Regions from separate parts of the Aneurinibacillus thermoaerophilus genome, predicted to be linked through region 1. Evidence: riboswitches for the same ligand, from Rfam matches in the RefSeq annotation. Region 1 holds a riboswitch; each other region holds the start of a gene.
The links. A riboswitch is a leader RNA that binds a small molecule or an ion and turns the genes downstream of it on or off. The one in region 1 is predicted to bind S-adenosylmethionine.
Positions count from the first base shown of each region.

Region 2: another riboswitch for S-adenosylmethionine. It lies ahead of K3F53_RS04415 (methionine ABC transporter ATP-binding protein); the one in region 1 lies ahead of metK (methionine adenosyltransferase).
Region 3: another riboswitch for S-adenosylmethionine. It lies ahead of metX (homoserine O-acetyltransferase MetX); the one in region 1 lies ahead of metK (methionine adenosyltransferase).

Region 1 is NZ_CP080764.1:3,310,054-3,320,005, forward strand. Features, by position in the region: gene K3F53_RS17045 (ComFC family protein) at 1-429, opposite strand, end outside; gene K3F53_RS17050 (ATP-dependent helicase ComFA) at 426-2,012, opposite strand; gene K3F53_RS17055 (AbrB/MazE/SpoVT family DNA-binding domain-containing protein) at 2,031-2,231, opposite strand; gene K3F53_RS17060 (tetratricopeptide repeat protein) at 2,441-2,878, shown strand; gene K3F53_RS17065 (hypothetical protein) at 2,981-3,313, opposite strand; gene K3F53_RS17070 (response regulator) at 3,471-4,187, opposite strand; gene K3F53_RS17075 (sensor histidine kinase) at 4,207-5,391, opposite strand; gene metK (methionine adenosyltransferase) at 5,584-6,792, opposite strand; SAM riboswitch class I at 6,946-7,096, opposite strand; gene K3F53_RS17085 (hypothetical protein) at 7,178-7,660, opposite strand; gene K3F53_RS17090 (S41 family peptidase) at 7,801-9,267, opposite strand; gene K3F53_RS17095 (phosphodiester glycosidase family protein) at 9,342-9,952, opposite strand, start outside.
Region 2 is NZ_CP080764.1:805,973-815,924, forward strand. Features, by position in the region: gene K3F53_RS04370 (sugar ABC transporter ATP-binding protein) at 1-592, shown strand, start outside; gene K3F53_RS04375 (ABC transporter permease subunit) at 594-1,535, shown strand; gene rbsB (ribose ABC transporter substrate-binding protein RbsB) at 1,606-2,535, shown strand; gene K3F53_RS04385 (hypothetical protein) at 2,605-2,949, opposite strand; gene K3F53_RS19310 (VOC family protein) at 3,153-3,290, shown strand; gene K3F53_RS04395 (EthD family reductase) at 3,600-3,899, shown strand; gene K3F53_RS04400 (PaaI family thioesterase) at 3,918-4,379, shown strand; gene K3F53_RS04405 (PaaI family thioesterase) at 4,421-4,810, shown strand; gene K3F53_RS04410 (thioesterase family protein) at 4,876-5,283, shown strand; SAM riboswitch class I at 5,595-5,705, shown strand; gene K3F53_RS04415 (methionine ABC transporter ATP-binding protein) at 5,807-6,571, shown strand; gene K3F53_RS04420 (methionine ABC transporter permease) at 6,564-7,226, shown strand; gene K3F53_RS04425 (MetQ/NlpA family ABC transporter substrate-binding protein) at 7,240-8,079, shown strand; gene K3F53_RS04430 (fatty acid--CoA ligase) at 8,102-9,670, shown strand; gene K3F53_RS04435 (M55 family metallopeptidase) at 9,842-9,952, shown strand, end outside.
Region 3 is NZ_CP080764.1:2,917,564-2,927,515, forward strand. Features, by position in the region: gene K3F53_RS15065 (sigma-70 family RNA polymerase sigma factor) at 1-621, shown strand, start outside; gene K3F53_RS15070 (helix-turn-helix domain-containing protein) at 784-1,005, opposite strand; gene K3F53_RS15075 (hypothetical protein) at 1,190-1,615, opposite strand; gene K3F53_RS15080 (acyl-CoA thioesterase) at 1,621-2,097, opposite strand; gene bioB (biotin synthase BioB) at 2,232-3,269, opposite strand; gene sdhB (succinate dehydrogenase iron-sulfur subunit) at 3,424-4,179, opposite strand; gene sdhA (succinate dehydrogenase flavoprotein subunit) at 4,205-5,977, opposite strand; gene K3F53_RS15100 (succinate dehydrogenase cytochrome b558 subunit) at 5,989-6,645, opposite strand; gene metX (homoserine O-acetyltransferase MetX) at 6,951-8,057, opposite strand; SAM riboswitch class I at 8,170-8,281, opposite strand; gene K3F53_RS15110 (biotin transporter BioY) at 8,437-9,009, shown strand; gene K3F53_RS15115 (aspartate kinase) at 9,111-9,952, opposite strand, start outside.

The sequences.
Region 1 (9,952 bases):
AATATACGTAATCGCGTCGATCTTCATCTCTCTATAATACAAATACCAGGCACGCCACAATAGCTCCACCATCATTTCTGCCAGCCTGCGATCTCCACGATATTTATATCGTGCAAGCAACTCTTTCATTGGCTTGTTATAACGGACCGCGCTGCGCGAATAGCAAAAATGCCTGCTTTTGCGCCGGCAACAATCCGGACACGGCTCATTCGTCGGCCAAGCACGCCCGCATATCGGACAAATGGTATCTGTCAAAAACACAAATTGCGATTCGCAAACACTGCAAAACGTCAGTCCTCCTTTTCCTGCTCCAGGCTTAACAGCCGCCTCTCCGCGCTTCGGATTCCCACACAGCGTACACCGCGGCGGTGGCGGATACAAAATATCCAGAAGCCAGCCTGTCCAACGTTTCCAATGTAACAAATTCATATTCTCTCCTCCCTCTTTGTGGCCTTTAGATATCCCAGTTTTTTCGCCAGCCGGTTCATCTCCCGAATCTGTCGAATAGACGCTTTCATCGCCTCAGTCACCTCTTCCGCCATAAAAATAACCATACCATCAGGAGCGACCGCTGAACGGCCTGCTCGCCCTGCAATCTGAACGAGCGCTGCTTCATCAAAAATCGGCGCGTCCGCCTGGCACACCAATACCTGAATCCCCGGAAGTGTCACGCCTCGTTCCATAATGGTCGTCGTCAGCAAAATCTGTAGCCTGCCCTCCCGCAACGCTTTCACTTTCGCTTCGCGCTCCGGATCAGCGGCATGAACAACCGCCAGTTTATTCTGCCATTTGCTGTTGTATGCCATAATATATTCGTATAATTGAGGAAGCTGCTGAATAGCCGGAACAAAGATAAAAGCGGGCACCCCTTTTCGTTCGATATCCTTCAAAAAGGAGAGGAGGGAAAAAATCGGCTTTTTCGCGCTTAAACGTGCGTTTAATTTGCTTTCCTGGCGAATTCCTGGTTCGGGTAGCGGGTGTCCATGGTAGCGAACCGGAATTTTGACATGAGGCAGAAAATCCTTGGCATAGCTGGGTTTGCGTATTCTTTTTTGATAGTCGGGGCGCGGCGTAGCCGTCAAGTATATGATTTTCCCCGACAACGTTCGGGCGCGATTCACCGCAAACGGCAGCATCTCATCTTGGTTGTACGGAAATGCGTCAAGTTCATCAAGTATCACCACGTCGAAATGCCGGTAAAAACGAAGCGCTTGGTGAGTTGTAGCCAGAACGAACCGTGACGCATTCCACTTATCCTGCGCTTTGGCACCGCCGTATAATACGGAAAGCGGATGGTTCGGAAACGCGCGACGCAGCCTCGGAGCCAGTTCCAGCACGACATCCCGGCGCGGAGTTGCCCAAAGCACGCGCTCTCCGTTCGCCAGCACATCATGCAGCAACGGAAACATGACCTCCGTTTTTCCTGCGCCACAGACTGCCCACACCAAAAACTCCTGCATCCCCGTCTCCTGTCGGTAAAAATCAAGCATACTACGTGCCGCAGCCCGTTGCGCCTGTGTCAACTGCGGATAATAAAAAAGGGCTTCCTCGGTGCAACCTTTCGGATTCCGCTTTCTCTCATCAGCTGCAAACAAATAGTGGCTACTGCAACTACTACTGCGCCCCATTGTCAGGCAACGGCAACAGTACGGACATTCTCCCTGACAGCGATAACAGTAAACAATATGGATGTGCTCCTCTTCCGCCCCGCAACGGTTACAGCGGTACCTTATTCTTTCTTCGCTTTTCTCGCCTCGGATCAAACACCAGATCCAAGAAACGAAAAGGGAGAAGCTACTCCCTTCTCCCTTTTCTGAGACCCTTTCCACTCCTGGTTTGCGTTCGACCTTCCCGCTCTGTATCCATTCCTGCAGAAGCTCTTTCATTTCTTCTTCTGTTATCCTTCTCCTGCCATCACGAAACAGTAACTGAAACAGCCAATACACTTCCTCTTCCAAGAGTGCCCGTCCCTGAAAAAGCTTGTAGATTTTCTCCTTATCTTCCCATTTCATAATTCTATCCTGCTACTTTTAAGAATCATATTCATCGTCATCTTCCGCGACCTGCCAGAGCCCCTCATCCACTTTACATTTTCTTAGAATCACTTCTCCTTTTTCCCCCATGAAAAATTCGACAAAGTCGCCTGTCTGCAAATTCACCCTTTCTCTAATTTCTTCTGACAGAAACAAAACTCCGTCTTTCGTCACTTTCACTTCTGTAGTTTTTTTCATAGGTACTTTTTCTCCTTTCCAAAATTAATAACAAGGATGCATATTTTGTCATTCTTTGTACCTATTTAATTCGCCAAAACCCATTATTTTCCTTTTTTTATTTTTCAATTTTTTGTTTTTTTCTGCATTTAATCCCGAATTTTTACATGAAATTTTATGTCTGACAAATCTAAAACGCGGAAATACTGGAAAGAAAGAGGTGAGAATAGGTGGCTAACAAACTCTATGTATCGCACGCGCGCGAGAAATTCCGCGAACGAACAAAAAAATTAAAGCTGGGACAGTACGTTAACGCTCTATATATTAATACATACGATCCGTCCTATTATGAAAAACGACTTCGCTACAACCGCTATGACGCTCGTGCTCTCTATTATTTAGGTCAGCGTTATGAAAAAGAAGAAAACTGGGGACAGGCGCTTCATTATTATAAACAGGCAGTGCAGGCAGAGCCGCACTACGAAGCGGCCATCGGCGCGCTGATCCTGCTCCAGCGCAAACAAGAAGAAAGGTTCAGAAAACTCGCATCGCAAGCAACACGCAGGAGACCCGTAAGAAAAAAAATGTCGCTGCTCCAGATGGTAACAGCGATTTTCACAGGTTACTTTCTCATTTTAATGATCGTATTTGGTATTCTTCTTCGCTAGCGTCTTATTCGACCATTTCGTTTATGTTCCTCATCCAAGTCCGCAGCTGTTGATTAAGCAAAAGTCAAGATAAAGAATAAAACAGATTGCCCGTATGCTTTTTTAATGTGGAAAATCCAAAAACCATGTATGAAGCGGAAGCAATGGTTCTTGAGGTTTTATATTTCTGATTGGCAAATCGGGCCACGCTCTTTGAATCATTGGAAGTAAAGTGGAACTATTCACTTCTTCATTCACATATATTTGAAGTGAGACACCATGCGCTGCAGATACCCAAAGCGCGTGGCGTACCGCGTATTCCAGGTGTTCGTCCGGATTGTCGAGCAAGAGCACCACTTGCAGCGAACCGCTTTTTCTTCCGGTACGCTGCAAATGCGGCGGAAAACGATCAAAAAGGAAGCGGCCGCCCCATACGAGAACCCAAGCCAGTATCACATAGACAGCCGCCGTGATGGCAGCAACTGACCATACCCCATCATGTTTCCCCCCTTTTTTCTTACTATATGCGGAACAAAGCAGGAAGGAAACTGATAACAAACCGCTCCATTATTTATTTGCCCGTTTCTTGCTTCTAACTTTCCGGCTTCTCACACTATGACAACCGTACCCAACCGTTTTTGATCGACATAACAACCGCCTGCGTACGATCCTGCACATCCAGCTTTTGTAGAATGCTGCTGACATGGTTTTTTACCGTTTTTTCGCTGATGAACAATTCTTCACCGATCATGCGGTTGCTTTTTCCTTCTGCCATCAATTGCAGCACTTCGCGCTCGCGCGGCGTCAGCGCCAGAATGTTGCTTTCTTTCTCGCTGACACCAAGCTCGCTCACATCGCTTAACAGCACATTCTCATCATGGTTGTGCTCAATGCTGCTTAGACGACGAAACTCACTAATAAGCTTGCCAGTTACTTTCGGATGAATATAAGCTTCCCCGCGCACTACCGAGTTAATCGCTTCGATTAGCGAGTCGGAATCCATTTCTTTCAACAGATAGCCGGCCGCTCCGGAAAGAAGAGCCTTGTATACATAATTCTCATCATCATGAATCGACAGAATAATAATGCGCGATTCCGGCGCTCGTTCCTTGATGCGCTGCGTAGCCTGCACGCCGGTCATTTTCGGCATGTTAATGTCCATCAGGATTACATCCGGCTGAAATTCAACTGCCATCTGGCATGCTTCCTCTCCATCGGACGCTTCGCCAACAATATGGAAACGATCCTCCATCTCCAAAATCCGCTTAACTCCTTCACGGAATAACTTATGGTCATCTACTAACAGAATCGAAATCTTTTGCTCCGTCATACTAACCTCCATACATTCATTAAGGTTTTGTTTCTATGCTATTACCACGCTTACTGCCTTCTTCAATACGAAGAGGAATACTAAACAGGACGCTGGTTCCTTTGCCGGGGGCGGACGTAATTTTCATCTTGCCCTGCAAAAGCTTGACCCGTTCTCTCATCCCCATGATTCCAAATTGCGGCCGCTCCGCTTTTACCGCTTGGTCGAATCCCACTCCATCATCGAGCACGCGAAAATGCACCACATGTGGCTTAAATTCAAGCCTTACTTCCACATGGCGGGCTTTTGCATGCTTTGCTGTATTGTTTAGCGACTCCTGAATTAAGCGGAATACGGCGACTTCAATCGAATTCTGCAGGCGGCATTCCGGGGTAAGCAACGTAAGCTTCGTCTCGATCCCATGCCGCTTCTCATATTCCTCAAGGTATTTACGAAGCGTCGGCACAAGTCCTAGATCATCGAGTGCCATCGGACGCAGATCAAAAATAATCTTTCTTACATCCATAAGGCTTGCCCTTGTAAGTTCTTTTAATAACCTAAGCTCTACCTTAGCTTCGTCAATCCGATTTTGATTAAGCATTCTCTCAACGATTTCGCTCCGCAAGGTAACATTGGCCATCGATTGCGCCGGACCGTCGTGAATATCGCGCGCCACTCGCTTCCGTTCTTCTTCCTGGGCCTGAATGATCTGAATTCCCAGCAGCTGCTGATTCTGGGCTGACTCCAGCGCAATCCCCACTTTCCTTAAGTTGCCCTGCAGGTAGTTTAGCACAATTCCCATCTGCGCAATCAAGTTTTCCGATTTCTCTATGGTGCTTAAAATGCTGCGGTGGCGCCGCTCCAGCTCGTCCCGCCGCTGCCTGAGATGGAGCTCCTTATCCCTTGAGAGCGACAGCTTAATCTGCATCTGGCTGGCTTGCTCATACGCTTCGCGTATTTCCGCCTCACTATATTGGTGGAAACTACGGCTAATACTAGCCAGCTTCTGGCGCGCCTTTCTCGCCTGCAGTTCAAGTTCATCCGTCTGGCTAATGACCCATTCGATTTCTCTTTTTAGGGCTTCCAGTTCGAGGCTGATATAATTGCTTTCTTTATGCGCGTTTTCCGCGATATCAAAAATCTTTTCCCTACTTTCTTCCACCGACGAAATCGTCTTATTCATGACCTCATCAAGCAGTTGAAAATCAATGTTCGCCTCGGTCACGTACATCCCCTCTCTATCATTAGCCAATAAGTACCATTCGAATTGTTACCTTCTACGCTTCTCTTCCCTACTGGTTGACTTCCTTTATAGGCAAGAAGAACAAAAACTCTTTTCCTATTGTATCATTCATCCCACATAAACAAAACAAGACCCACACACTATTGATGTGTTGGGTCTTTAGTCTTATTTTTATTAGCGAGCGGAAAGTTCAGAAGCTTCTTTCTTAAGAATTTCTGCCTTATCCGTTCTTTCCCATGGAACATTTAGGTCATTGCGACCAAAATGTCCATACGCGGCAGTTTGACGGTAGATCGGTCGACGCAAGTCAAGCTGTTTGATAATGCCTGCTGGACGAAGATCAAAATGTTTGCGCACAAGCTGAACAAGAATTTCTTCATCCACCTTGCCTGTCCCGAATGTATCTACATTAATGGATACAGGCTGCGCCACCCCAATCGCATAAGCTACTTGCACTTCACACTTCTCCGCCAACCCCGCGGCCACAATGTTTTTCGCTACATAGCGCGCCGCATACGCACCGGAGCGATCCACTTTGGTCGGGTCTTTACCGGAGAAAGCGCCGCCACCATGACGAGCATATCCACCATATGTGTCCACGATAATCTTGCGTCCGGTCAATCCAGCGTCACCCTGCGGTCCACCGATAACGAAGCGACCTGTTGGATTGATAAAATACTTCGTTTGCTCATCGAGGAACTCGGCTGGAACAACCGGCTTAATCACATGTTCTTTCAGATCCTTCTGGATTTGCTCAAGCGTTATGGACGGATCGTGCTGCGTAGAAATAACGATCGTGTCCACACGTACTGGTTTGTTTCCTTCATATTCAATCGTTACCTGCGTTTTGCCATCCGGACGCAGGTAGCTCAACGTTCCATCTTTGCGGACTTCCGTCAAACGACGGGACAGTTTATGAGCAAGAGAAATCGGAAGCGGCATCAATTCTGCCGTTTCGTTGCAAGCGAATCCAAACATTAAGCCCTGGTCGCCAGCACCAATCGCTTCAATTTGCTCATCTGTCATTTGTCCTTCGCGCGCTTCGAGCGCCTGGTCAACCCCCTGCGCAATATCAGGAGATTGTTCGTCAATAGAAGTTAGAACCGCGCAAGTGTCAGCGTCAAAACCGAATTTCGCGCGAGTATATCCGATTTCACGAATCGTTTCACGAACCACTTTCGGAATATCTACATAGCAGCTTGTCGTAATCTCGCCCGCTACAAGCACCATGCCTGTTGTTACGGATGTTTCCGCCGCTACACGAGCGTTTGGATCTTTTTCAAGAATCGCATCAAGAATGGCATCGGAAATCTGGTCGCAAATTTTGTCCGGATGGCCCTCCGTTACCGATTCCGATGTGAAGAGATGACGGCCTTTTTTCAGCGCCATGTTCACGTACCTCCTTATAAACCATGAATATATAGATGGTCTTGGTTAAGATACGGTACTCCCTTCCCAAACGTTGTCGCAAAGCAGTAAAAAACCTTTTCCATTATTTTATCCTGGAAAAGGGTCATCTTTTTACTCATTCTTTGCCCTTTATCTTCCAGAATCAAGTATGTATCCATACCTGTTCTGCTGGTTAGCACCGTTCATCGCGCCGGGAACACTTGTCCGCGCTAGCTCGTTGCGCGATGTGGTTGCCGGGCTTCATCGGGCCAGTCCCTCCGCCTGCTCGGGATACAAGGGTCTTCCGTTCTCAATGAGCATATCTTATTTAGGTTTGGATGTCAATAAAGAAAAATACTTGGTTGTTCGTTCGACCGTGCTACCGAACTACATATTCACCGCGGATCATAATGTCCGCCGGGCCTTTTACAACTTTGAGGCCACGGCCGTCATCGCGCGGCAACAACAAATGGTGATTGGCTGGTACCGGCTCGCCCTGCGTAATGTTCGTGCCTGCGGTCAAATCCGGGAGACCATACCCTTCGCCCGGCGGCGTATGAGCGACCACTTTTCCGGTCCGAACAATAAATTCCGTGCCCGCATAGCCAATAATCGTCTTTCCTGCCGGAACTTTTTCCACGATCAGCTTCGCCGCAGCCGGTGTCTGCGTGTCGCTTGCCGGTTTGCCGGGCTGGGATTTCACCACATTCAAAATCTCCTGCTTTACTTTCTCCACATAGCTCTTCGTTACAACCGGATCTGCATCAGAGCCGGGCTCAGGCGTAGCTGCCAAACCGGTGGACACCGCCCCGATCACCAAGGCCAACGCGGCACCTGCCAATCCATATCCCCATTTTTTCATGTACATTCCTCCCTGCGTATACTGATCTAAGGGAAGAAGCCGGGCATCTCTCCCCGGCTTTTCCATCCTCCCAATTACGGTATAAATGGTTATCTAATTGTATATACGCCCGGGAAGGAATTTTGTTGTGAATCCATGCTTTACTTTACATAAACGAACAGATTATCCCCTCTCGTTTCGACAAGGATGGACGGAAAGTCGCTGTCCAATTTTTCAAGCGAAAGCCAGAGGACACCTTTTTCGTTGCGTACATATGCATTATTTTTGCTCGGATATTTGCGCACAGTTTCACCACAGCGCATGGTCGCTATTTCCTGGGACGCATCCCAATAAACTTGGCAACCATACAATTGGGCAAACGGGCGAAGCGCGATAAACCATTTGCCATCGATTTTTTTCGCAACGCTTTCGCCCGCAGGAATACCAGCCACCGAAGCAGTCCCGTTCGAATGTAGAACAAGAGCAGTGGAACCATGCAAATACGAAATCGCCTTGATAACCTGCTCATTCGGGTTTTCTACGATAATATCCGGCGTAATGCCGTGCCCGTTGATCTTCCGAAGTTTCGGGGAGAAATACTCTTCGATCGTCAGCTTTAAAATCCCGCCTTGTTTCAACGGTACCAATTCCTGAACCGTGCCTTTGCCGAATGTTTTGGTGCCGACGATTTTGGCAACATTGTAATCCTGTAGCGCGCCTGTCAGCACTTCGGACGCGCTGGCCGTTCCTCCGTTTACAAGGACGACAACCGGAAGCGAGATCGCTCCGGATTTGGCCATAATCGCCGTTCGTTTGCCGCTTCGATCTTTTACATATACAAGCGCGCCTTTATCGATAAATTCATCGGCAATTTCCAGCGCCGCATCCAGGTAGCCGCCGCCGTTGTCGCGCAAGTCAAGAATCAACCCCTTCATCCCGTCCTTTCGCAGCTTGGCGAGATGCTTGCGAAACACTTCTGCGCTATTTTCAGAAAATGTGTAAAGCACCATATATCCAATTTTATTGTCCAGCATGACACTATCGACCGGCGAGAATTGCAGCGCCTCACGCATGAGTGAAACTATCTGCTCCTTTCCCGCGCGTTTAATCGTAAGTTCTATGCTGGAACCGACTTCACCTTTCATCCATTCCGTAACCTGCTCGATAGACTGCCCGGCAACCCGCTTGCCGTCAACAGCAATGATTTCGTCACCTGCCCGCAAACCAGCTTTTGCCGCAGTCGAACCTTCAAATACACTTTCGATGAGCAATTTGTTATTTTCTTGCTGAATATATACGCCAATGCCTACGAACGTACCTTCTAAGTTGTTATAAAATTCTTCAAACTCCTCATTCGTAAAATAGGTAGTGTAAAGGTCGCCCGTTTCCTCCAACAGCCCGCGAATGGCGCCATCTGTGAGACGCTTTACATCCAGCTGGCTGTTCAAATGTTTTTCCATTACGGTTTGCAGCACTTCATGAATCCGTGCTTCCTCTGCGGCATACGGATTGTTTGCGGCATTCGGCACATTCTCCGCCGCCAGCGTCGGAGCGGCCATGCTTCCTGCTACGGCCATAAGCATGCTCCATACAAGTAAGTGTTTCATCGTTTTTTTCAAAGTACTCAACTTCCTCTCCCTATTCACATTTTGCTGCTTGGTTTACTTCCTTCCTCTTAACTATCATTCGACACGCGCGCCAACTATCCTTTTTTTTCCTCGTATACAGCGAGCGCGGCAAACACTTTGCGCCGCATCCACTGACGGTTGATCTGCCTCCCATGAATCACCAACTGGGAGGAACGGCCACCGTCAAGATTAAGCGCGATATGACAGCCGACCTGCCGCAAAATATGTGCCAGTTCGCGACAGGTCAATCCTGAAGGGCGGCCATCCGTCACCGCAAAAATAACATCCGTCTCTGTCAATCCAACGGCCGTGCGCGGATGAGACTCCGCCGCAATCGTCGTTTCTATATGCGGACTTGCCACAAGGCCCGGCAACAGCAGCGGCGACGACTCCACCGCCCAGTGCGCCTCCTGGAAATCAGCAATCGTTCTTCCTTTCACCGTGTCGATCCGGACGATACCTGCGACATCCCGATACAGGTAAAAACCGCCCATTGAACGGTCAACAGTCGTGCCATTGCTGTATTTCATGCCGGAGATGGAATACCCGCCATCAAGGTGGAAAAAGTTTGCGTTCATTAGAATTATCGGCACTTCCTGTCCTTCTTTTTTGAGCCTGTCATACATACGGGTAAGCCATTCCCCTTCCGGAAGACAGGGAAGCAATTCAATGGGCGTTCGTCGTG
Region 2 (9,952 bases), 1.2 Mb from region 1:
GTTTGGTGTAAGCGAGAAGCAAAGTGGCCGAATCTTCTTGGATGGCCAGGAGATTCACATCCGGAAACCGGACGATGCGATTCGGCACGGTATTGCGTTTGTAACGGAGGACAGAAAAGGAGAGGGGCTTGTGCTCGGATTGTCCGTGCGAGAAAATATTGCGCTGACCAATTTGGGGAGACTCTCGAAAAATGGCGTGGTATCTTCTGTGAAAGAAGCAGGGTTTGTGCGGGAGATGATTCAGCGGCTGAACATTAAAACGAGCAGCGGCGAGCAAACGGTAAAGTCGCTGAGCGGCGGAAATCAGCAGAAAGTCGTAATCGGCAAATGGCTGGGCATTCAGCCGAAAGTGCTCATCCTCGACGAACCGACACGTGGCGTTGATATCGGCGCCAAAAAAGAAATTTATAACATTATCAATGAACTTACTGCTGTAGGTGTCACCATTATTATGATTTCATCAGAGCTGCCGGAAATTCTCGGTATGAGCGATCGCATTCTGGTTATGCATGAAGGAAGGCTGGCAGCAGTTATGGATAAAACAGAGGCTACGCAGGAAAAAATCATGCATGCGGCCACCGGAGGAAAGTAATATGGCAGATAAAAAATCTTTTGTGATGAATTTTCAAAAGCTGGGGCCTTTTATCGGACTTTTGATTATTACGGTTATTCTTGCAGTGCTGAGCCCTAACTTTTTAACGTTGGACAATATTTTAAATGTGTTGCGTCAGGTTTCGATTAACGCACTGATTGCGTTTGGCATGACTTTTGTCATTTTGACTGGCGGGATTGACCTGTCGGTTGGTGCGATTCTTGCGCTTGCGGGTGCGCTGACGGCCGGAATGATGACTGCGGGTATGGATCCGCTTCTGTCCATTCTCATTGCACTTCTCTCCGGCGTATTGATGGGGACGGCGAACGGTCTTTTGATCGCGAAAGGAAAAGTAGCGCCATTTATTGCAACGCTTTCCACGATGACGATTTTCCGCGGTCTTACGCTTGTATATACAGAAGGAAGACCGATTACCGGATTTGACAGCGAGATGTTCACCATGCTCGGCGCCGGATACTTTTTCGTAATCCCAGTTCCGGTGCTCTGGATGCTTGGATGTTTCGCGGTGCTGTATTTTATCCTGAAGAAAACAGCGTTCGGCCGCCGCATCTACGCAATCGGCGGCAACGAAGAAGCGGCGATTCTGTCCGGCATTAAAGCAGACAGGGTAAAAATTTATATTTATGCGCTGACTGGTTTGTTATCGGCGCTGGCAGGGGTTATCCTGACTTCGCGCCTCAATTCCGCGCAGGCAAACGCCGGAATGGGGTATGAATTGGATGCCATTGCTGCGGTCGTGCTGGGGGGAACCAGCCTATCTGGCGGTCGTGGCTGGATTTTTGGTACCCTTATCGGTGCGATGATTATCGGCGTGCTAAACAACGGTTTGAATTTGCTGGAAGTTTCTTCGTTCTACCAGCAGGTGGTAAAAGGAGCCGTGATTTTGCTTGCTGTTTTGCTTGATCGCAAAAAAACAGCGTAAAAAACATATCCATCACCATACAAATGTACAAACATTAAATCAATATTTGTCTAAGGGGGATCAGAAGAAAATGAAAAGATTAGTAAAAGGTTTTGCGGTAAGTTTGCTCGGTTTATCCATGCTGGTAGGTTGCACCACCCAGGCGCCAGGTACAGGAGATAAAGCAGCTGGCGACAAAAAAGAGCAGATTACGGTAGGGCTGGCTATTTCCACACAAAGCAACCCGTTCTTCGTGACGCTGAAAGAGGGGGCGGAGAAAGCGGCGCAGGAAAACAATATAAAGCTAGTAACGGTTGACGCACAGGATGACCCAGCGAAACAAATCTCGGGAATCGAAGATTTAATCCAGCGGCAGGTGGATGTCATTCTTGTAAACCCGACCGACTCCGCAGCCGTTGTGTCTGCCATTAAATCCGCGAATCATGCCAACATCCCGGTCATTACCGTTGACCGTAGCGCCGAGGGAGGCGAGGTCGTATCACACGTAGCTTCCGACAACGTAGAAGGGGGCAGAATGGCGGCTAAATATTTGCTTGAAAAAATCGGAAAACAAGGCAATATCGTTGAACTTGAAGGAATTCCAGGTTCTTCCGCGGCACGGGAGCGCGGCAAAGGTTTCCATGAAATCATTGACAAAGAAAAAGGTGTGAAAGTGGTGGCCAAGCAGCCGGCCGATTTTGACCGCGCGAAAGGTATGAGTGTTATGGAAAACATTTTGCAGGGGAATAAGGATATTAAAGCCGTATTTGCTCATAATGATGAAATGGCGCTAGGGGCTCTGAAAGCGATTCAGGCTGCTGGATTGAAGGATGTAGTTGTTGTTGGCTTTGATGCAACGGATGACGCAGTGGCTGCGGTGAAAGAGGGCCGCATGAGCGCGACTGTCGCGCAGAAACCCGAGCTTATCGGCAAGCAAGCGGTTGAACTTGCGAAGAAAGTAGCAAACGGCGAAAAAGTAGAGAAAAATGTGCCAGTGGAGCTTGAATTGATTAAAAAATAACGAATAGAATGATGAAAAATCCCCGGTTTCGGTTCGTAGCGGCCAATCCGGGGATTTTTTGATGCTTTTTTAATATTCATTATTTTGCAAAAGGGAATTTCTGTGCATATATGCCCGTTCAAATGAACCGCTGGAGGAATAGATGCTGTCTTTGTAATCTTCATACCATCTGCGGATAAGTTCCAGCTTTTCGCGGTCGGATGCCTTTTTTAAATAGAGTAGTTTTGCTTTTTCATCAGGCGGCATGTTGTCAGTAACTTCGGCTTTTTCAGCAGCGAACAGTTGGTTCATGTTGCTGATAAAGAAATTGAACATATATTTTTGCGTAATCTCAAACGCATATTCTTCCGGATGTCCCTTGTCGCGTCGTTCGCAGTAGACGCCCAGCAGATCCGGTTCCTCAAACATTGCCATATTGTTCTCCCCTTCATGTCCTTTTGCTTTTACTATAACAGAAAGTAAAACCGTATAAAAAGTCGGCCACTGTCGCTTTGTTCAACATGTAAAGCGGAGAAGTCAAAGTAAAGGACTAGACTTGCCCAAAATAAGAAACAAAATTACCATTTAGTGATAGAAAAAGAGAAGGGATTCAAAAATGAAAAGGGCAGGAGATACAAATGATTAAAAAAATCGAACACGTAGCATTGATTGTTTCCGATATGGATCGTTCCATTGCGTTTTATTCATCGATGTTTGGGTACAGGGTATGCCTTCGCGGTCAGAACGCGGTGCGCGAGATGGCGTTTTTGTACTGATTGCTCATTACAAGGCGAAGGGAATTGTTTTTAACACTGAGAAACCGAAACCGACGCTTGGAGGCGGTCGGATGATTTTATTTTATGGCCCGGATCGAGAGCTCTTGCAATTCGTTGAACCGGGCCAGCGGGAGCGGTAGCATTCGCTTGAACGGTAAGTTCAACATAGTGGCTATATTAATAATTTTTCTTAAAATATTGACGATTGGCTGTTTAAAACGATATAATTTCTGATAAATAGTACGATTTTAAAACGTAATATTATATTTTTATGATATTAAGGTATTGATTTTTTATGGAGGGGATACGATGGTTAAGCTGATCGCGATTTACAAAAAGCCGGAAAATGTAGAGGAATTTGATAAACATTACAAAGAAGTACACGCGCCGCTCGCGGAAAAAATGCCGGGTCTTCTAAAGCTGGAAGTTAATAAAATTTATGGCTCTCCTGCAGGTGACAGCAATCTTCATTTGATTGCAGAAATGTATTTTGAAACAAAAGAAGCGCTTATGAACGCGCTTTCTTCTCCGGAAGGAAAAGCAGCAGGCAAAGATTTAATGGGCTTTGCTGGCAAGGTTGTATCCATGCACTTCGCGGAAGTAGTATAGGAGAAAGGTTTAAAAAGCATGTTGAGTGAAACGGAAACACATCGCAGGTACCGGGAACAAATCACTCGGTATGTGAGTCGCGATCCGTACGCGCGCCATTTAGGAATCCGGCTGGTTGAACTTGGAGAGGGAACGGCTGTGGCGGAAGTAGACGTGCGTGAGGAAATGTTGAATGCGCATGGCACAACACATGGAGCCGTCATTTTTGCGCTGGCTGATTTTGCGTTTGCTGCGGCCTGCAATTCATATGGACGTCCATGCGTGGCGTTATCGATGAACGTTCAGTATATGGCTCCAAGTGGAAAGGGCGCACGGTTACGTGCAGTAGCGACAGAAAAGAAAAAAACAGCACGCGCCGGTTTTTACCAAATCGAGGTGGAACACGACGGCGAAAGCATCGCTCTGCTTGACGCGGTCGCTTACCGCAAGAGTGGGTTTTTTCTTGAGGAAATCGGACAGAACGCAGCTAATGAAGAGTAACAGGACGCGTTGGCAGCGCTGGATTGGCAGGAGAGACTACCATGAAATCAAACAATCGTTTTAACCAATATCTTGGTATTGAAATCGAGCACCAGGACGAAAATAGCTGCACGGCAGTGCTTCATATTCGCCCGGAATTGTACAATAGTATCGATGGAGTGGTGCATGGCGGAGTGACAAGCACGCTTGCTGATGTGGTCATGGGGCACGCGGCCGCGCCTCATGTTAACGGTGTGCAGCAGTGCGTAACATTGGAGAGCAAAATCAACTATTTGGCGCCTGCTAGGGGAAATAAGCTGATCGCACAATCTAGGGTAATCAAGCGCGGAGGCCGTACTATTATCATGCAAGCGGAAGTGCGCACGGACGATGGGGAGCTGGTTGCCGTCGCGCTTGGCACATATGCCCGTGTAAAGACAACTCCACAGTGATGTGGAGTTGTCTTTACATTCGTATAAGAAAGTATATGTTGCTTTATAAGGAAGGAGAAGAACGGGTGAAAGGATTACAACCGGGAGAGACAGAGACGTTGGAAATTGTCGTGCAGGACGATATGCGTCCTACGTTTGACGGCAACGTGGTTCACGATGTAATGTCGACCGTGACTATGATTTATTATATGGAAAAAGTCGGACGCCATGTTATTTTGCCTTACCTTGAAGAGGGGGAGGAAGGAGCCGGATACGAAATTCAGGTTAAGCACATTGGGCCTGCGGTGGTGGGGCAACGGGTAAAATTTACAGCCTTATGTACGGAAGTTACTCCGAAGCGAGTCGTTTGTGAAGTGACCGCGGAAACATCAGAAAATATTGTTGGTACCGGAATTTTTACACAGGCGATTTTTAAAAAAGAAAAAATGGAGGCACGTATCACGGAGTTACGGCAAACCATTGCACAAAAATAATGAAACAGGAAGACCGTGGAATTTTCAATCGCGGTCTTTTTTATCGGATCATTAACAACCTTATCAAAACAAATATTGCTACTATTCGATATAGTATTAAGAATTAAATGTAAATTTATTGACCGCGAAAATATACAGCTACTATAATCAATATAAATATGGTGTTATCTGCATATACAATGATAAACTGTGATGGTTTTTATATGTCTCAGCAATGTAGGAGAAAATTAAAAAATCTATAATTCCTAGTTGACATTATGGTTTAATGTGTTAGAATAAAATCAACAAATTGAAAAGGCAAATGATTAGGACTCTTATCCAGAGAGGTGGAGGGACTGGCCCAGTGAAGCCTCGGCAACCATCAAAGAAACTCTTTGACACGGTGCCAATTCCAGCAGCGCTCGCGCGCTGAAAGATGAGAGGTCCGGCAAACTTGTGATGAGTGTACGCCGACCTCTTGCAGCGCAGGAGGTCGTTTTTATTTCCCCTTGTGCAATCTAGGAGGAATAAAGGAGTGAGGAGTATGATTAAATTACAGAGTATTAGTAAAAGTTATACCACACCGAACGGGACATTTCAGGCAGTAGCTCCAACGTCGCTGCATGTGGAGCCAGGGGATGTGTACGGTATTATCGGGTTCAGCGGTGCTGGTAAGTCAACTTTGCTTAGACTGGTTAATTTGCTGGAGCGACCGGACGAGGGAAAGGTATATGTGGATGGTCAGGAGTTAACCGGTCTATCAAATCGAGAGCTGCGCAAAGCGCGCCAGTCCATCGGCATGATTTTTCAGCATTTTAATCTGTTGAATAATCGGACGGTGGCGGACAATGTGGCGTTTCCGCTAGAAATAGCCGGTCTTCCAAAAGAAGAGAGAAAAAAAAGAGTACAGGAGTGCTTGGAGATTGTAGGGCTGGCCGAGAAGGTGGACAGCTATCCTGCCAAGTTGAGCGGGGGACAAAAGCAGAGGGTCGCTATCGCCCGGGCGTTGGCCAGCCGGCCGAAAGTGCTGCTATGTGATGAGCCTACCTCAGCGCTTGATCCGCAGACGACGCGTACCATTTTATCTTTTCTTAAAGAAATCAACCAAAAGCTAGGCGTAACGATTCTCATCGTCACGCATGAAATGAGTGTAGTGAAAGAGATTTGCAACAAAGTAGCAGTCATGGAAAGAGGTCATCTCGTCGAAAAACTTTCGCTTTCTGAACGGGAAGTAAAGCCGAAAACTGAAATCGCCCAGCTATTATTCGAAGAGGAAACAGGCAAGGAGAGAGGGATAGCCAATGTTTGATAATGTGATTGCTTTATTGCCGGAAATTGGGGTTTCTATCGTAGAAACTTCTATTATGGTCGGCATTTCAATAGGCTCAGCGCTTTTGCTTGGCATGCCGCTGGGGGTTCTGCTTTTTCTGACAGGTAAAGGACAATTGCTGGAAAGCCCCATTTTATTTCGAATTTTAAGTTCGCTCGTTAACATTGTCCGATCGTTTCCCTTTCTTATTTTGCTCGTGGCATTGATTCCGTTGACGCGAACATTGGTCGGAACGACGATCGGTCCGGTGGCTGCGGCTGTTCCGTTGTCGATTGCAGCCATTCCATACTTTGCACGTCTGGTGGAGCAATCGCTTCGTGAAGTTTCGAGAGGAGTTATTGAAGCCGCGGTGGCAATGGGGGCGTCTACATATCAGATTGTTTGGAAAGTGTTATTGACAGAAGCGCGCGCTGGGCTTACGCTCGGACTCACAGTATTGATTGTCAGTTTTCTTTCCTATTCTGCGATGGCCGGCGTTGTCGGAGGCGGAGGGATCGGGGATTTAGCGATTCGCTTCGGCTACTACCGATTCCAGACGGATGTTATGATTGTGACCGTGCTTTTATTGGTGGTGCTTGTACAAGTCATTCAATTTGCGGGCAATCGTCTTGCACATTATCTTGATAAACGTTAAGGGAGAGATCTTTGTGAAACAAAAACCGTTTATTCTTATTGCATTAATTTCATTAATAGTAATCTTTTTGACAGCTTGCGGAGGACAAGAGAGCGAAACGGCAACAGGAAAAACGCAGGGGAACAGTAAAGAACTGGTTATTGGTGCGACGGCGGGGCCGTATAGTGATCAGGTGCGTTTAGGAATTAAACCTATTTTAGAAAAAAAAGGATACAACGTGAAGATTGTTGAGTTCAACGATTACGTGCAGCCGAACCAGGCGCTGGCTGAAGGTTCGCTGAATGCGAATGTGTTTCAACATGTCGTGTATTTGCAGAACTTTGCGAAAGAGCATAACTTGGATATTCAAGATGTTATCCAGGTTCCGACGGCTCCGATCGGCATTTACTCGCATAAGCATAAAACACTGGAAGAAGTGCAGCCGGGAGCGACCGTTTCGCTTCCGAATGATCCTACTAATCAGGCCCGCGCGCTTGTCATGATGCAACATTTCGGTTGGATCAAGTTAAAAGAAGGTGTAGATCTGCTTCGCGTATCGGAAAAGGATATCGTGGAGAACAAGAAAAATATCAAGCTCCTGCCGCTGGAAGCAGCCCAGCTTCCGCGCTCGCTTGAAGACGCAGACTACGCATTTGTCAACGGGAACTTCGCCATCGCATCGGGCTTGAAACTTACGGAAGCGCTGGCGCTCGAAAAGATTCCGGATCAATATATGAACGTGGTCGCTGTGAAAACGGCGGACAAAGACAGCCAGTTTGTTAAAGATTTAATCGAAGCATATAAATCTCCGGAGTTTAAAGAAGTTATCGAGAAAGAATTCCAGGGATTTGTCAAACCTGATTATTTAAAATAAGCACATAGGGGGGAAGAAAACGATGAGCACAACAATCGGAGATGTTCTTGAATGGTCAGTCCGTAATTTTCCGGATAAAATTAGCTTAATTTATGAATACGAAACGAAGCATCACCGCTGGACATATACAGAATTGAATCAAAAAGTAAACCAATTTGCCCGGGCGCTTAAGCGCCTGGGTGTCCAAAAGGGTGACGTTGTTTCTTCCTTCTTATATAATACGAGCGAGTTTGTGGTTACATTGTTTGCGACGGCAAAAATCGGCGCCATTTTTAATCCGATTAACTATCGGCTAGCTGCACATGAATTGCAATATATCCTACAGGATGGAAAAGCAAAAGTATTGTTATATGAAAGACAGGGCTCAGACGTGGTGGAGAAAGCGCGTGAGCTTGGGAATCCGGTCGAACATTATATATATGTGGATGAACCGTTGACAGAAGGAGCGCTTGGATTTTACGAACTGCTTGAAGCAGAAGATGTTTCCCGTCCGGAAGTGGAGGTATCGGAAACCGATTATTGCATTATGATGTACACAAGCGGTACTACCGGACGCCCGAAAGGCGTACTTCACACGCATCGCAGCAAAATTCATCATAATTTTATGATGATGCAATGCATGGGCCTAACAAAGGATGACATTGGTCTTGCCGCCGCGCCGCTCAACCATACGGCGGAATTGCATACTTCTTTCCTGCCGCGTGTGCAGGTGGGAGCGACTAATGTGCTTTTGCACCATTTTGACGCTTCCCGTGTGCTGTACACGATCGAAAAAGAAAAAGTCACGCATATGTTCGCGGCACCAACAATGGTCAATATGTTGCTGTATGCCGACGATTTTGAAGCGTACGATTTATCATCATTGCGTCTGCTCGAATACGGCGGAGCGTCCATGGCTCCTGTCCTTATCCGCGAGTTTGAGGAGAAAGTAGGCGCGGACTTAATCCAGATTTACGGTACAACCGAAATGGGCCCGTGTATGTCTGTGCTGTACGCAGACGAACAATTAAAAAAAGCCGGCTCTGCTGGAAAGGCAAGTTTGACGCATGAGTTGCGTATTTGTCGCGTCAATCCGGACGGCACGCCAACGCATCCAGATAACATTTGCGAGCCAGGCGAAATCGGCGAAATTCTTGTCAAAGGTCCGTGCATGATGGAAGGTTACTACAACCGCCCCGAAGCGACGGAAAAAGCGCTGGCTTACGGCTGGTATCATACGGGCGATATGGGCGAGTACGATGAAGACGGCTACATTTGGATTCGTGATCGCATAGATCATATGATTATTTCCGGTGCAGAAAATATTTATCCGCGCGAAGTGGAGGATCAATTGCTGGAACATCCGGGCGTACGCGAAGTGGCCGTGGTGGGCAAACCGGATCCGAAGTGGGGACAAATTGTGTTTGCCTACATTGTCCGCAGCAAGGAAAGCAATGTGACTGCGGAAGAGCTGGATACGTTTCTTGTGGAAGGAGAGCGACTGGCGAAATACAAACGTCCACGCGCTTACTGCTTTGTCGACGAGCTTCCGAAAACGGCCAGCGGCAAAATACAAAAATTCCTTCTCGAAAAGCAAGCGGTTCATGTGTAACCGAGAATCCCTCACTGCTCATTGCAGGGAGGGATTTTTTAGCGTACGTATAAGTAAGAAAATAAATGATAACGTTACGGGGTTTTATGCGTGGCTACACAGTAGAGAAAGGAAATATCAAGCTCATATCGAATATTTATACTTAAGGAAAAATGGAGATGGGGTGGAAGCTTGAAACTGTATATTTCCGTTGATATGGAAGGAATTACTGGACTGGTGGATCAAACGTTTGTTGATTCAACAGGACTCAACTACGCGCGTGGTCAAAAATTGATGACAGAT
Region 3 (9,952 bases), 390 kb from region 1:
GACGATTTATATCAAGTAGGTATGCTCGCTCTGCTGGGCGCTATCAAAAAGTTTAACAACGAAGTCAGCCAAAATTTCGACGCGTACGCTTTGTCAACTGTCATCGGCAAAATGAAACATTATTTACGCGATAAAACATGGAGCATCCGCGTACCGCGAACGATTAAAGAAATGGGATATCATCTACAAAAAACCATCGATGAGCTTACAGCGGAATTGCAGCGTTCGCCACGCATTAGCGAAATCGCCCAAAGGCTCGGCATCAGCGAAGAAAAAGTGCTGGAGATTATGGAGAATAAAGGAAATATCCATGCACTTTCCCTTGATACACCGATAAAATCCGACAATAATGAGCAGGATTCCCATACATTAATGGATATGATCCCGGATCAAGACCCTGGTTTTTTGGATGTGGATCGTAAAATGGATTTGGCCCAACTGCTCGAACAATTGAACGATCAACAACGCCAAGTAATTCATTACGTATATTACGAAGAATGGTCACAGCGGCAAATCGGCGAGAAGCTGGGTATCTCTCAAATGCAAGTTTCCCGTATCCTCCGCAGGACGCTGCAGCAAATGAGAGAAGCCTATATGAAAAACACGGATGGCTTCCGTTAACGATGACGCTTATCATCGGAAAATGGCGCGCATAAATAATGAGAAGCTCGCTGTGCGTGTCCGCAATGCTTGTAGAAAAAAACGACCGAACCACGCCTGCGAGCTTTTTTCAAAAATAAAGAACCCCCCTCATACGAGGCGGGTTTCCCGTTTCAGGTGATATTAAATTTTTAATTCACCCAAACGGACAAGTTCAACAACTGCTTGAGAACGACCTTTCACATTCAGTTTCTGCATAACGTTACTAATATGATTTCGTACAGTCTTTTCGCTAATGAACAACTGCTGTGCAATTTCTTTTGTCGTCTTGTCTAACACAAGTAGTTCAAATACCTCTCGTTCCCGGTTCGTCAACAACGGCTTTGCTTTCTGTTCGTTACTCAAAAGTGCTACCCCTCCTTGGCCTGGGCTCTCAAGTGCAAGGCTAGGGATACAGTCACCATATTTTATGACCCGGGAAGATAGCTGGTTCGGGGAAACAGGAATTTTGGGCCTGCGACACATTATATTCGTCTCATGTTTCTTTCGTTCATTACCGAATGAAAAAAATTCCCTGTCTACACGGTAATTATTTTCTCTTAGAAAATGAACGAAACTTTCCATTTTCATAATGTAACACAAAAATCGGTACTTTCGGAAACATGGTTCGCAATTCTTCGCTGTATTCGGGTTGCAAAATGAATATCCATCGCGTCCTATGCAGCGACAGCGCGGAAACTCCCACTTCATGTCTGCTTAATTGCCATATGGGAAGCGGAAGTTCCTGGAAAGCCAACACTACATCTCCGAACGCAAAACAGGCTCTAAGACAATCCTGTAACGTGTATTCGTTCCGCCAGTATTCAAGCAAATGGATCGGTTCCAGCCCAAACTGTTCAATAAGATGCTGCCGATCCGAGAGTTGTACCGCCGTTTTCTGACCCGCACTTTGCCGCGGAGACAATACAGGATATTGCAGGCGCAAATAACGGAATGGAATTCCATGAAAAAACATGCTTGTTAACCACTCATCTCCATTTGCTCGAAGGCGACAATTTTCTCACGGGCCGCCTGTGGAATCGGGAAACTTTTTCTCGTTTTCTTATTTACCAGAACAATTGTCCCACGCCCGGTCGCGACCAACCGTTTCTCATTTTCCGCCATTAAATAATATTCTAAGTCGAGTGAACGATTCCCCATGCGCGCTACGCGCACGCCCATCTCTAACGTTTCCCGAAAAAAAGCTTCACTGTGGTAATGGCAGGTAATATCAGCGACAACTACCATAAGTTCCGCCTTTTCGTGCAGTATCATCTCACCAAATCCCATGTTGTCAAAGTATTCTACCCTGCCCTGCTCAAAATAAATCAAGTGGCTTGTATTATTTACATGTCCTGACATATCGGTTTCACAAAATCGGATGTGGACTTTAGTCTTAAAGTGAAATTTCGCAAGCCATTCCTCCAAGTTAGGCTGTATGTATTCTGCTCTTGCCATCTTCTCCACTCCCTGCGTTTAATTGGCGTTGTTTTTATTCTTTTATATATTTTAGCAAAATATTCTACCATAGAAGAAGGCAACTCTTATACGATAAAAAAGCTTCCCCGACATGGAGAAGCTTTTGATAATGCCTATTTGGTTAAAACCGGCGGTTCGCTGTCAAAGGCGCATTCTTCAATTTCAAAACCAAGATCTTCAATCATCTCATGATCCAACTGCGTTTTCTGACCATCTGTCGTTAAATAGTCGCCGACAAAAATGGAGTTTGCGGCGTACAATCCCATCGGTTGCAAATGGCGCAGATTTACTTCCCGTCCACCAGAAATGCGTATTTCTTTTGTCGGATTAATATAACGGAAAAGCGCCAGCACTTTCAAGCATTTTAAAGCGCCGATTTTCGGCATGTTTCCCAGAGGAGTACCCGGAATAGCGTTCAAAAAGTTTACTGGTATAGAATCGGCATTTAATTCGCGAAGCGCGTTCGCCATATCGACGATTTCCTCGTCTGTTTCACCCATACCAATAATCACACCCGAACAAGGAGACATGCCCACTTCCTTCACCGCATTAATGGTGTTGATTCGATCATCATATGTATGTGTCGACGTAATATTGGCATGGTGACTCGCCGCTGTGTTAATATTGTGATTAAAGCGGTCGACACCTGCTTCCTTCAATCTCCTCGCTTGCTCTGGAGTAATAAGCCCAAGACAAGCACAAATTTTCATATTATGCTGTTCTTTAATCTCCCGCACGGCCTGGATTACATTATCCACTTCCTTGTCGGTCGGACGGCGTCCGCTCATCACGATGCAATATGTACCCGCTTTCGCTTCTTTCGCCTTTCGTGCACCATCTACCAATACATCTTTGGATAATTGCGGATATTTTTCGATTGGTGCGTTTGATACAATTGATTGGGAACAGTACCCACAATCTTCCGGGCACAGCCCACTCTTAGCGTTAATAATCATATTCAACTTTACTTTATTGCCGTAATAATGGCTGCGGATACGGTACGCCCCCTGAAGCAATGACAATACTTCCGTGTCCGGCGCATGCAGAATGCCGAGCGCTTCTTCTTTTGTCAATTCTTTCCCTGCCAGTACTTCCTCCGCCAACGCAATCCAATCCGTCTTCGGCTTCGTATCTAATACAGGTGTCAGCATGGCTCCTCCTCTTTATTGTCAACTTAATTTTAATTATTAGTTAACACTAATTATAAAGAGAAATTGTTTAATATGTCAACCAAACAAGTTATGATAGATAACAAAATAGCACCCTATCTTTGATGATAGGGTGCCGCTGAATTTTCTCCATCCATTAGTTGCGGAAGAAGTTCTTGATAGAATATAGCGTCGTGGCGCGGTTCATTGCCGCAATTGATGTTGTGAGCGGAATGCCTTTCGGGCAGGATTGCACGCAGTTTTGGGAATTACCGCAATCCGTAATTCCACCTTCGCCCATCAGGGCTTCCAGACGCTCTTCTTTGTTCATTTTACCGGTCGGATGTTCATTGAACAATCGAACCTGGGAAATGGCAAACGCGCCAATAAACGGAGACTTATCGTTTACGTTCGGGCAAGCCTCCAAGCACACGCCACAAGTCATGCAGCGAGAGAGCTCATATGCCCATTGGCGATCCACTTCCGGCATACGCGGGCCAGGTCCGAGATCATGCGTACCATCGATCGGAATCCACGCTTTTACCCGTTTCAACGCGTCGAACATGCGGCTTCGGTCTACCGCTAAATCACGCATTACCGGGAATGTTCTCATCGGTTCAAGACGAATCGGCTGTTCCAATTTGTCAACGAGCGCTGTACAAGATTGACGAGGTTTTCCGTTAATGACCATAGAGCATGCGCCGCAAACCTCTTCCAGACAGTTCATCTCCCAAACAACCGGAGCTACTTTTTTACCGTCCACCGTTACAGGATTGCGCTGAATTTCCATCAGACAGCTAATGATGTTCATATTCGGACGGTAAGGGATTTTGAATTCTTGTTTATATGGAGTTCCATCAGGACCATCCTGACGAGTAATAATCAAATGAATCGTTTTTTGTTGTTCGGCCATTTTATTTCACCTCTCTTTTAATGAGCTACTTCTTCTCAGCCACCGTGCTCTTCTTCGAGTAGTCGCGTTTACGAGGCTTAATGAGAGAAATATCAACATCTTCATACGAAATCTTCGGAGCTTTTGTCTCCGGATCGAAGTTCGCCATTGTTGTCTTCAAGAAGTTCTCATCGTCGCGTTCTGGGAATTCCGGCTTATAATGAGCGCCACGACTTTCGTTACGCATAAGCGCACCGATTGTAATTACACGGGCAAGCACAAGCATATTCCACAGCTGACGAGTGAAAGAAGCGCCTGTATTGCTCCACTTTGATGTATCGTTAATATTAATGTTTTGATAGCGCTCCATAAGCTCCTGAATTTTCTCGTCCGTCTTCTTCAATTTGTCATTGTAACGAACAACCGTTACGTTGTCGGTCATCCACTCGCCGAGTTCTCTATGCAGCAGATATGCGTTCTCCGTACCGCTTGTCATGCTTGTAATGCGATCGTACTTCTCCTGCTCTTTCTTCAGCTGAGCATCGAAGAAAGTGGAGGATACGTCTTCAGAGGACTTGTCTAGGCCTTTGATATATTCGATCGCCTTCGGCCCTGCCACCATACCGCCGTATACCGCTGACAGAAGCGAGTTTGCACCCAGACGGTTTGCACCATGCTGTGAATAATCACACTCACCTGCGGCAAACAGCCCCGGAATGTTGGTCATCTGGTTGTAATCAACCCACAGACCGCCCATGGAATAGTGAACAGCAGGGAAAATTTTCATCGGAACTTTACGCGGATCATCACCAACGAACTTCTCGTAAATCTCGATGATTCCCCCTAGCTTAACATCCAGCTCATGCGGATCTTTGTGGGACAGATCAAGATATACCATGTTCTCGCCGTTGATGCCGAGCTTCAGATCAACACAAACATGGAAGATTTCGCGTGTTGCGATGTCACGAGGCACCAGGTTACCATAAGCCGGATATTTTTCTTCAAGGAAATACCAAGGCTTACCATCTTTATAAGTCCAGACACGTCCACCTTCACCACGGGCAGATTCGGACATCAGACGTAGCTTATCGTCTCCCGGGATTGCGGTCGGGTGAATCTGAATGAACTCGCCGTTCGCATATGTTGCACCCTGCTGATAAACAGCAGAAGCAGCCGTACCTGTATTGATAATAGAGTTTGTAGATTTACCGAAGATGATGCCAGGGCCACCTGTCGCAAGGATAACCGCATCGGCTCTGAATGCTTTAATCTCCATGGAGCGGAGGTTCTGTGCCACGATACCGCGGCATATGCCTTCGTCATCCTGAACGATGGAGAGGAATTCCCAGCCTTCATATTTCGTAACAAGGCCGTTCACTTCCCAGCGACGCACTTGCTCATCCAACGCATACAGAAGCTGCTGACCGGTTGTCGCACCTGCAAATGCTGTACGGTGATGCTGCGTACCACCAAAACGACGGAAATCAATAAGACCTTCCGACGTACGGTTAAACATAACACCCATGCGGTCAAACATATAAATGATACCAGGTGCCGCTTCACACATCGCCTTTACTGGAGGCTGATTCGCAAGGAAGTCGCCACCGTAAATCGTATCGTCAAAGTGAATCCACGGGGAATCGCCTTCACCTTTTGTATTTACTGCTCCGTTAATACCGCCCTGTGCACAAACAGAGTGAGAGCGTTTTACAGGAACCAGAGAAAACAGCTCAACCGAATAGCCGGCTTCGGAAGCTTTAATGGTTGACATCAAACCCGCGAGACCGCCGCCAACTACGATAATTTTACCTTTATTCATGCTCTAACCCCCTATTTCTGGATCGCTTGTGCTACATCAACGGGATTCGCGAAAGCAAACAGAGCCATTAATCCCATAGCAGACATAAACACGAACACAACCATTGTTACGTAAGTGGAGATACGCTGCGCGCGCGGCCCAACCGTAATGCCCCAGCTTACTGCAAAACTCCACAAACCGTTCGCGAAGTGGAATGTTGCGGACAGAAGACCGACAATATAGAATGCCAACATAACCGGATTAGCCAAAATTTCATTCATCAGGGTAAACAAACCGGTGGCTTCAACCCTGCCAAGCACCATTTGCATTTTTGTTTCCCAAACATGCCATGTAATGAAAATAAGCGTGATAACACCGGTTACACGCTGTAGCATAAACATTACGTTGCGGAAATAACCATAGTTACCTACATTGTTTTTAGCTTGGAAAGCAATATAAAGGCCATAAATACCGTGATACAGAATAGGCAAGAAAATGAAGAGAATTTCAATGAGCGCGAGGAAAGGAAGTCCTTCCATAATCTCTACACGTTCAAGAAAAGCGGATTCACCGCGTGTCGCATAGTAGTTCGTTAATAAATGAACGAATAAGAAACCGCCAATCGGTACAACCCCTAAAAGGGAATGGAGTTTACGGTTAAAAAAATGGCGGTGATTCGTCGTTGCCATTTCACAAATTCCCCCTTTCAAAAGGATCCACTCAGTTTTTTCTAATTTGACACCTTTTTCACAAAATCATTCTGCACCAGCCACTCTCTCTCCAACATCCGAACTATCCTAGAACCCCTACCACTACACTTCTCTTTCTATAATTCCCCCCTTACCCGCTCTACTTTACATGAAGAAAAGCTTCCTGAGGAAGCCTTAAGCAATAAATGAAGACTTTGTGACAAATTCATTTTACTCCTAGTAGGGGGTACCGTCAAGGAAAGCGGTAGACAAATTGTCGAAATTACCCGATAACCACTCCGCATTTATCGGGGCGCGGCAGACTGTGTAAAAGTGCTGGAATAATATTTTTCAATAAATTGTTCTACAAGCGGCCCGATCTTCACAAATTCGACAAGAAACCCATCATGTCCGTATATAGATTCGACGAAATGATATTCCACTTCTTTTCCGGCCGCACGAAGCATTTTCACCACTTCTTCCTGATGATCGGCCGGATACAGCAAATCGTTAGAGATAGCGATTGACAATACGCGGGCCTGAATCCGTTCAAGGGCCGCCTCAATGCCCCCCCGCCCGCGGCCGATATCATGCGAATCCATCGCTTTCAACAGGTAAAGATAACTATTCGCATCAAAGCGGTTAACCAGTTTTTGTCCTTGATAGCGCAGGTAGCTTTCAATATTAAATGTCGAATCAAAATGGGTAACATCGCGCTCATCTTTTAAACGTCGACCGAAACGGTATTCAAACAATTCTGCGGTGCGGTACGTAATCATACCAAGCATTCGCGCGATGGATAAACCGTTCACAGGACCTTTTCCAGGGTAATAATTTCCGTTTTTCCATTCCGGATCGCAAAGGATCGCTTGCCGTCCTACATCGTTATAAGCGATAGCAACAGCGGACAGCCGTGTGGAGGTCGCAATGGGAATAATCAAATGGGCCATCTCTGGATACATGACCGCCCATTCATATACTTGCATCCCCCCCATTGAGCCACCGATAATTGCTAGCAGTTTATTGATACCCAGTTTTCGTACCATTAAATACTGAAGCTTCACCATATCTCGTATCGTTACAACCGGAAAATCAGTGCCATACGGCTGTCCCGTCTCCGGGTTCACAGAAGCTGGGCCGGTCGTCCCTGCACATCCGCCCAGCACGTTAGAGGTGACGACGAAATATTGATTCGTATCGATATAGCGCCCAGGGCCGATTAAGCCTTCCCACCATCCCGGTGTTTTCTCGTCTCCAACGGCGCGCGCATCTCCGGTCAGCGCGTGGCATACAAGAATAGCATTCGTTTTATCCTTATTTAATATTCCGCACGCTTCATACGCGATTTCCACCTGTTTTAACGTTTCTCCACACTCCAGCGTAATCTCGTCAATCACCATCTTTTGCTGCATGCGCCTTCACTCCTTTCTTCTCTTCCTCTGTTTTTTCAAGCGTCGCATTTGTCTATCATATAAAAAACGCCACTTCCAATAAGGAAGAGGCGCTTGTGTCGCATATTACCTCCCCTTATCTTTCAGAGCGCATACCGCTCTGCTGGAATTAGCACCTTGTCCGCAAGCATATGCGGGGTTGCCGGGTTTCATCGGGCCAGTCCCTCCACCTCTCTTGATAAGAGCACTTTCGTATGATTCCATCTTTAATTTTAGGTTAGGTTAGTTCAATACTAAGATTTTTACTGACTAATGTCAATATTGACAACATCTTAATCAAATTTGTAAACTTATTTATAAAAAATGTTAACAAATTATCTCATATTTAAGGAGAGCACAGATGGGAAAAACAAGTTTAAAAATGATGATTCTTTCGGCTTTATTTTGCGCAATTATCGCCGTATGCGCCCAAATTTCAATTACCTTCTTGCCGCCGGTGCCGTTTACAATGCAAAATTTCGCCGTCGCGTTGACTGTGGTGATTCTGGGGCGACGGTACGGTACATTAGCTATTCTGCTTTATATTTTGGTTGGAGCCATCGGCGTACCGGTTTTCGCTAAATTTAACGCAGGTCTTCCCGTTCTAGTCGGACCAACCGGCGGGTATCTCATCGGCTATATCGTTTCCGCCTTTGTTATGGGGACAATGATAGACCGTGGAAAGCTAACTTTCATGAAAGCGTTCATTGTAAATATAGTAGGCCTTGCCATTATCCACGTTGCAGGCGTTATACAACTTAAATTAGTGGGCAGCATGACATGGGATAAAGCAATCGGGATAGACATAACATTCATTCTGCCTGACTTAATCAAAATCATCCTTGCTTCTTACATCGGTATTCAAGTTCGCCGGCGCCTTGCGCTCGCAGGACTGCTTCCAAATTCGCTAAACAACGAAAAAATTGTCGCCTAAACGTGTAAAAAGCTCGCGGGTGCGCCCGCGAGCTTTTCTTATTGCAGCGATTGCTGCACAACATTCACTTGCTGATTCACTGACCAGCCACCAGCAAACACTTAATAAACAACAGCTTTTTCCTTCGTATCCAAGCCAAACACAGTATGCAGATTGCACACTGCTTTTTCCATGTCTTCGAGCGGTACTACGCATGAGACCTTAATTTCAGAAGTCGAAACCATTTTAACCTCTACTCCGGCTTCAGCAAGGCATGTAAACATTCTCGCTGCTACCCCTGGATTCGTAATCATGCCAGCGCCTACAATCGATACTTTAGCCAGTTCCTTTTCTGCCACCACATAACCGAACTGCAACGTATCCCGTTGCTTATGCAATACATCTAACGTTTTCTTAACTTCATCTCCGCTTACGGAAAACGAGACATTTGTGGTCTCCGCTTCATACGAACTTTGGACAATGATATCAACATTAACATGTTCAGCTGCCAGTACTGCAAACAAGTTTGACAGCGTATCTACCTTTGCCGGCATATCGACTACAGTTATTTTAGCTACATTTTTATCGTAAGCAACTCCGCTAATGACAAGCCCTTGTTCCATATCTGCTTCCTCCTCGATAATGGTTCCTTCCTCTTCACTAAAGCTTGAACGTACAGTAAGGCACACTTGATGCTGCTTTGCACATTCCACCGCCCTCGGATGAAGCACCCCCGCACCAAGCGTTGCCAACTCCAACATTTCATCATAAGAAATGCGGGCCAATTTACGAGCGGAAGACACAATGCGCGGGTCTGCGGTATACACTCCGTCAACATCCGTGTAAATTTCGCACCTATCCGCTTTCAGCACAGCTGCAAGCGCTACCGCTGTCGTATCCGAACCACCGCGTCCGAGCGTGGTGATCTGTCCGCTCTCAGAAATGCCCTGAAACCCGGCAACGA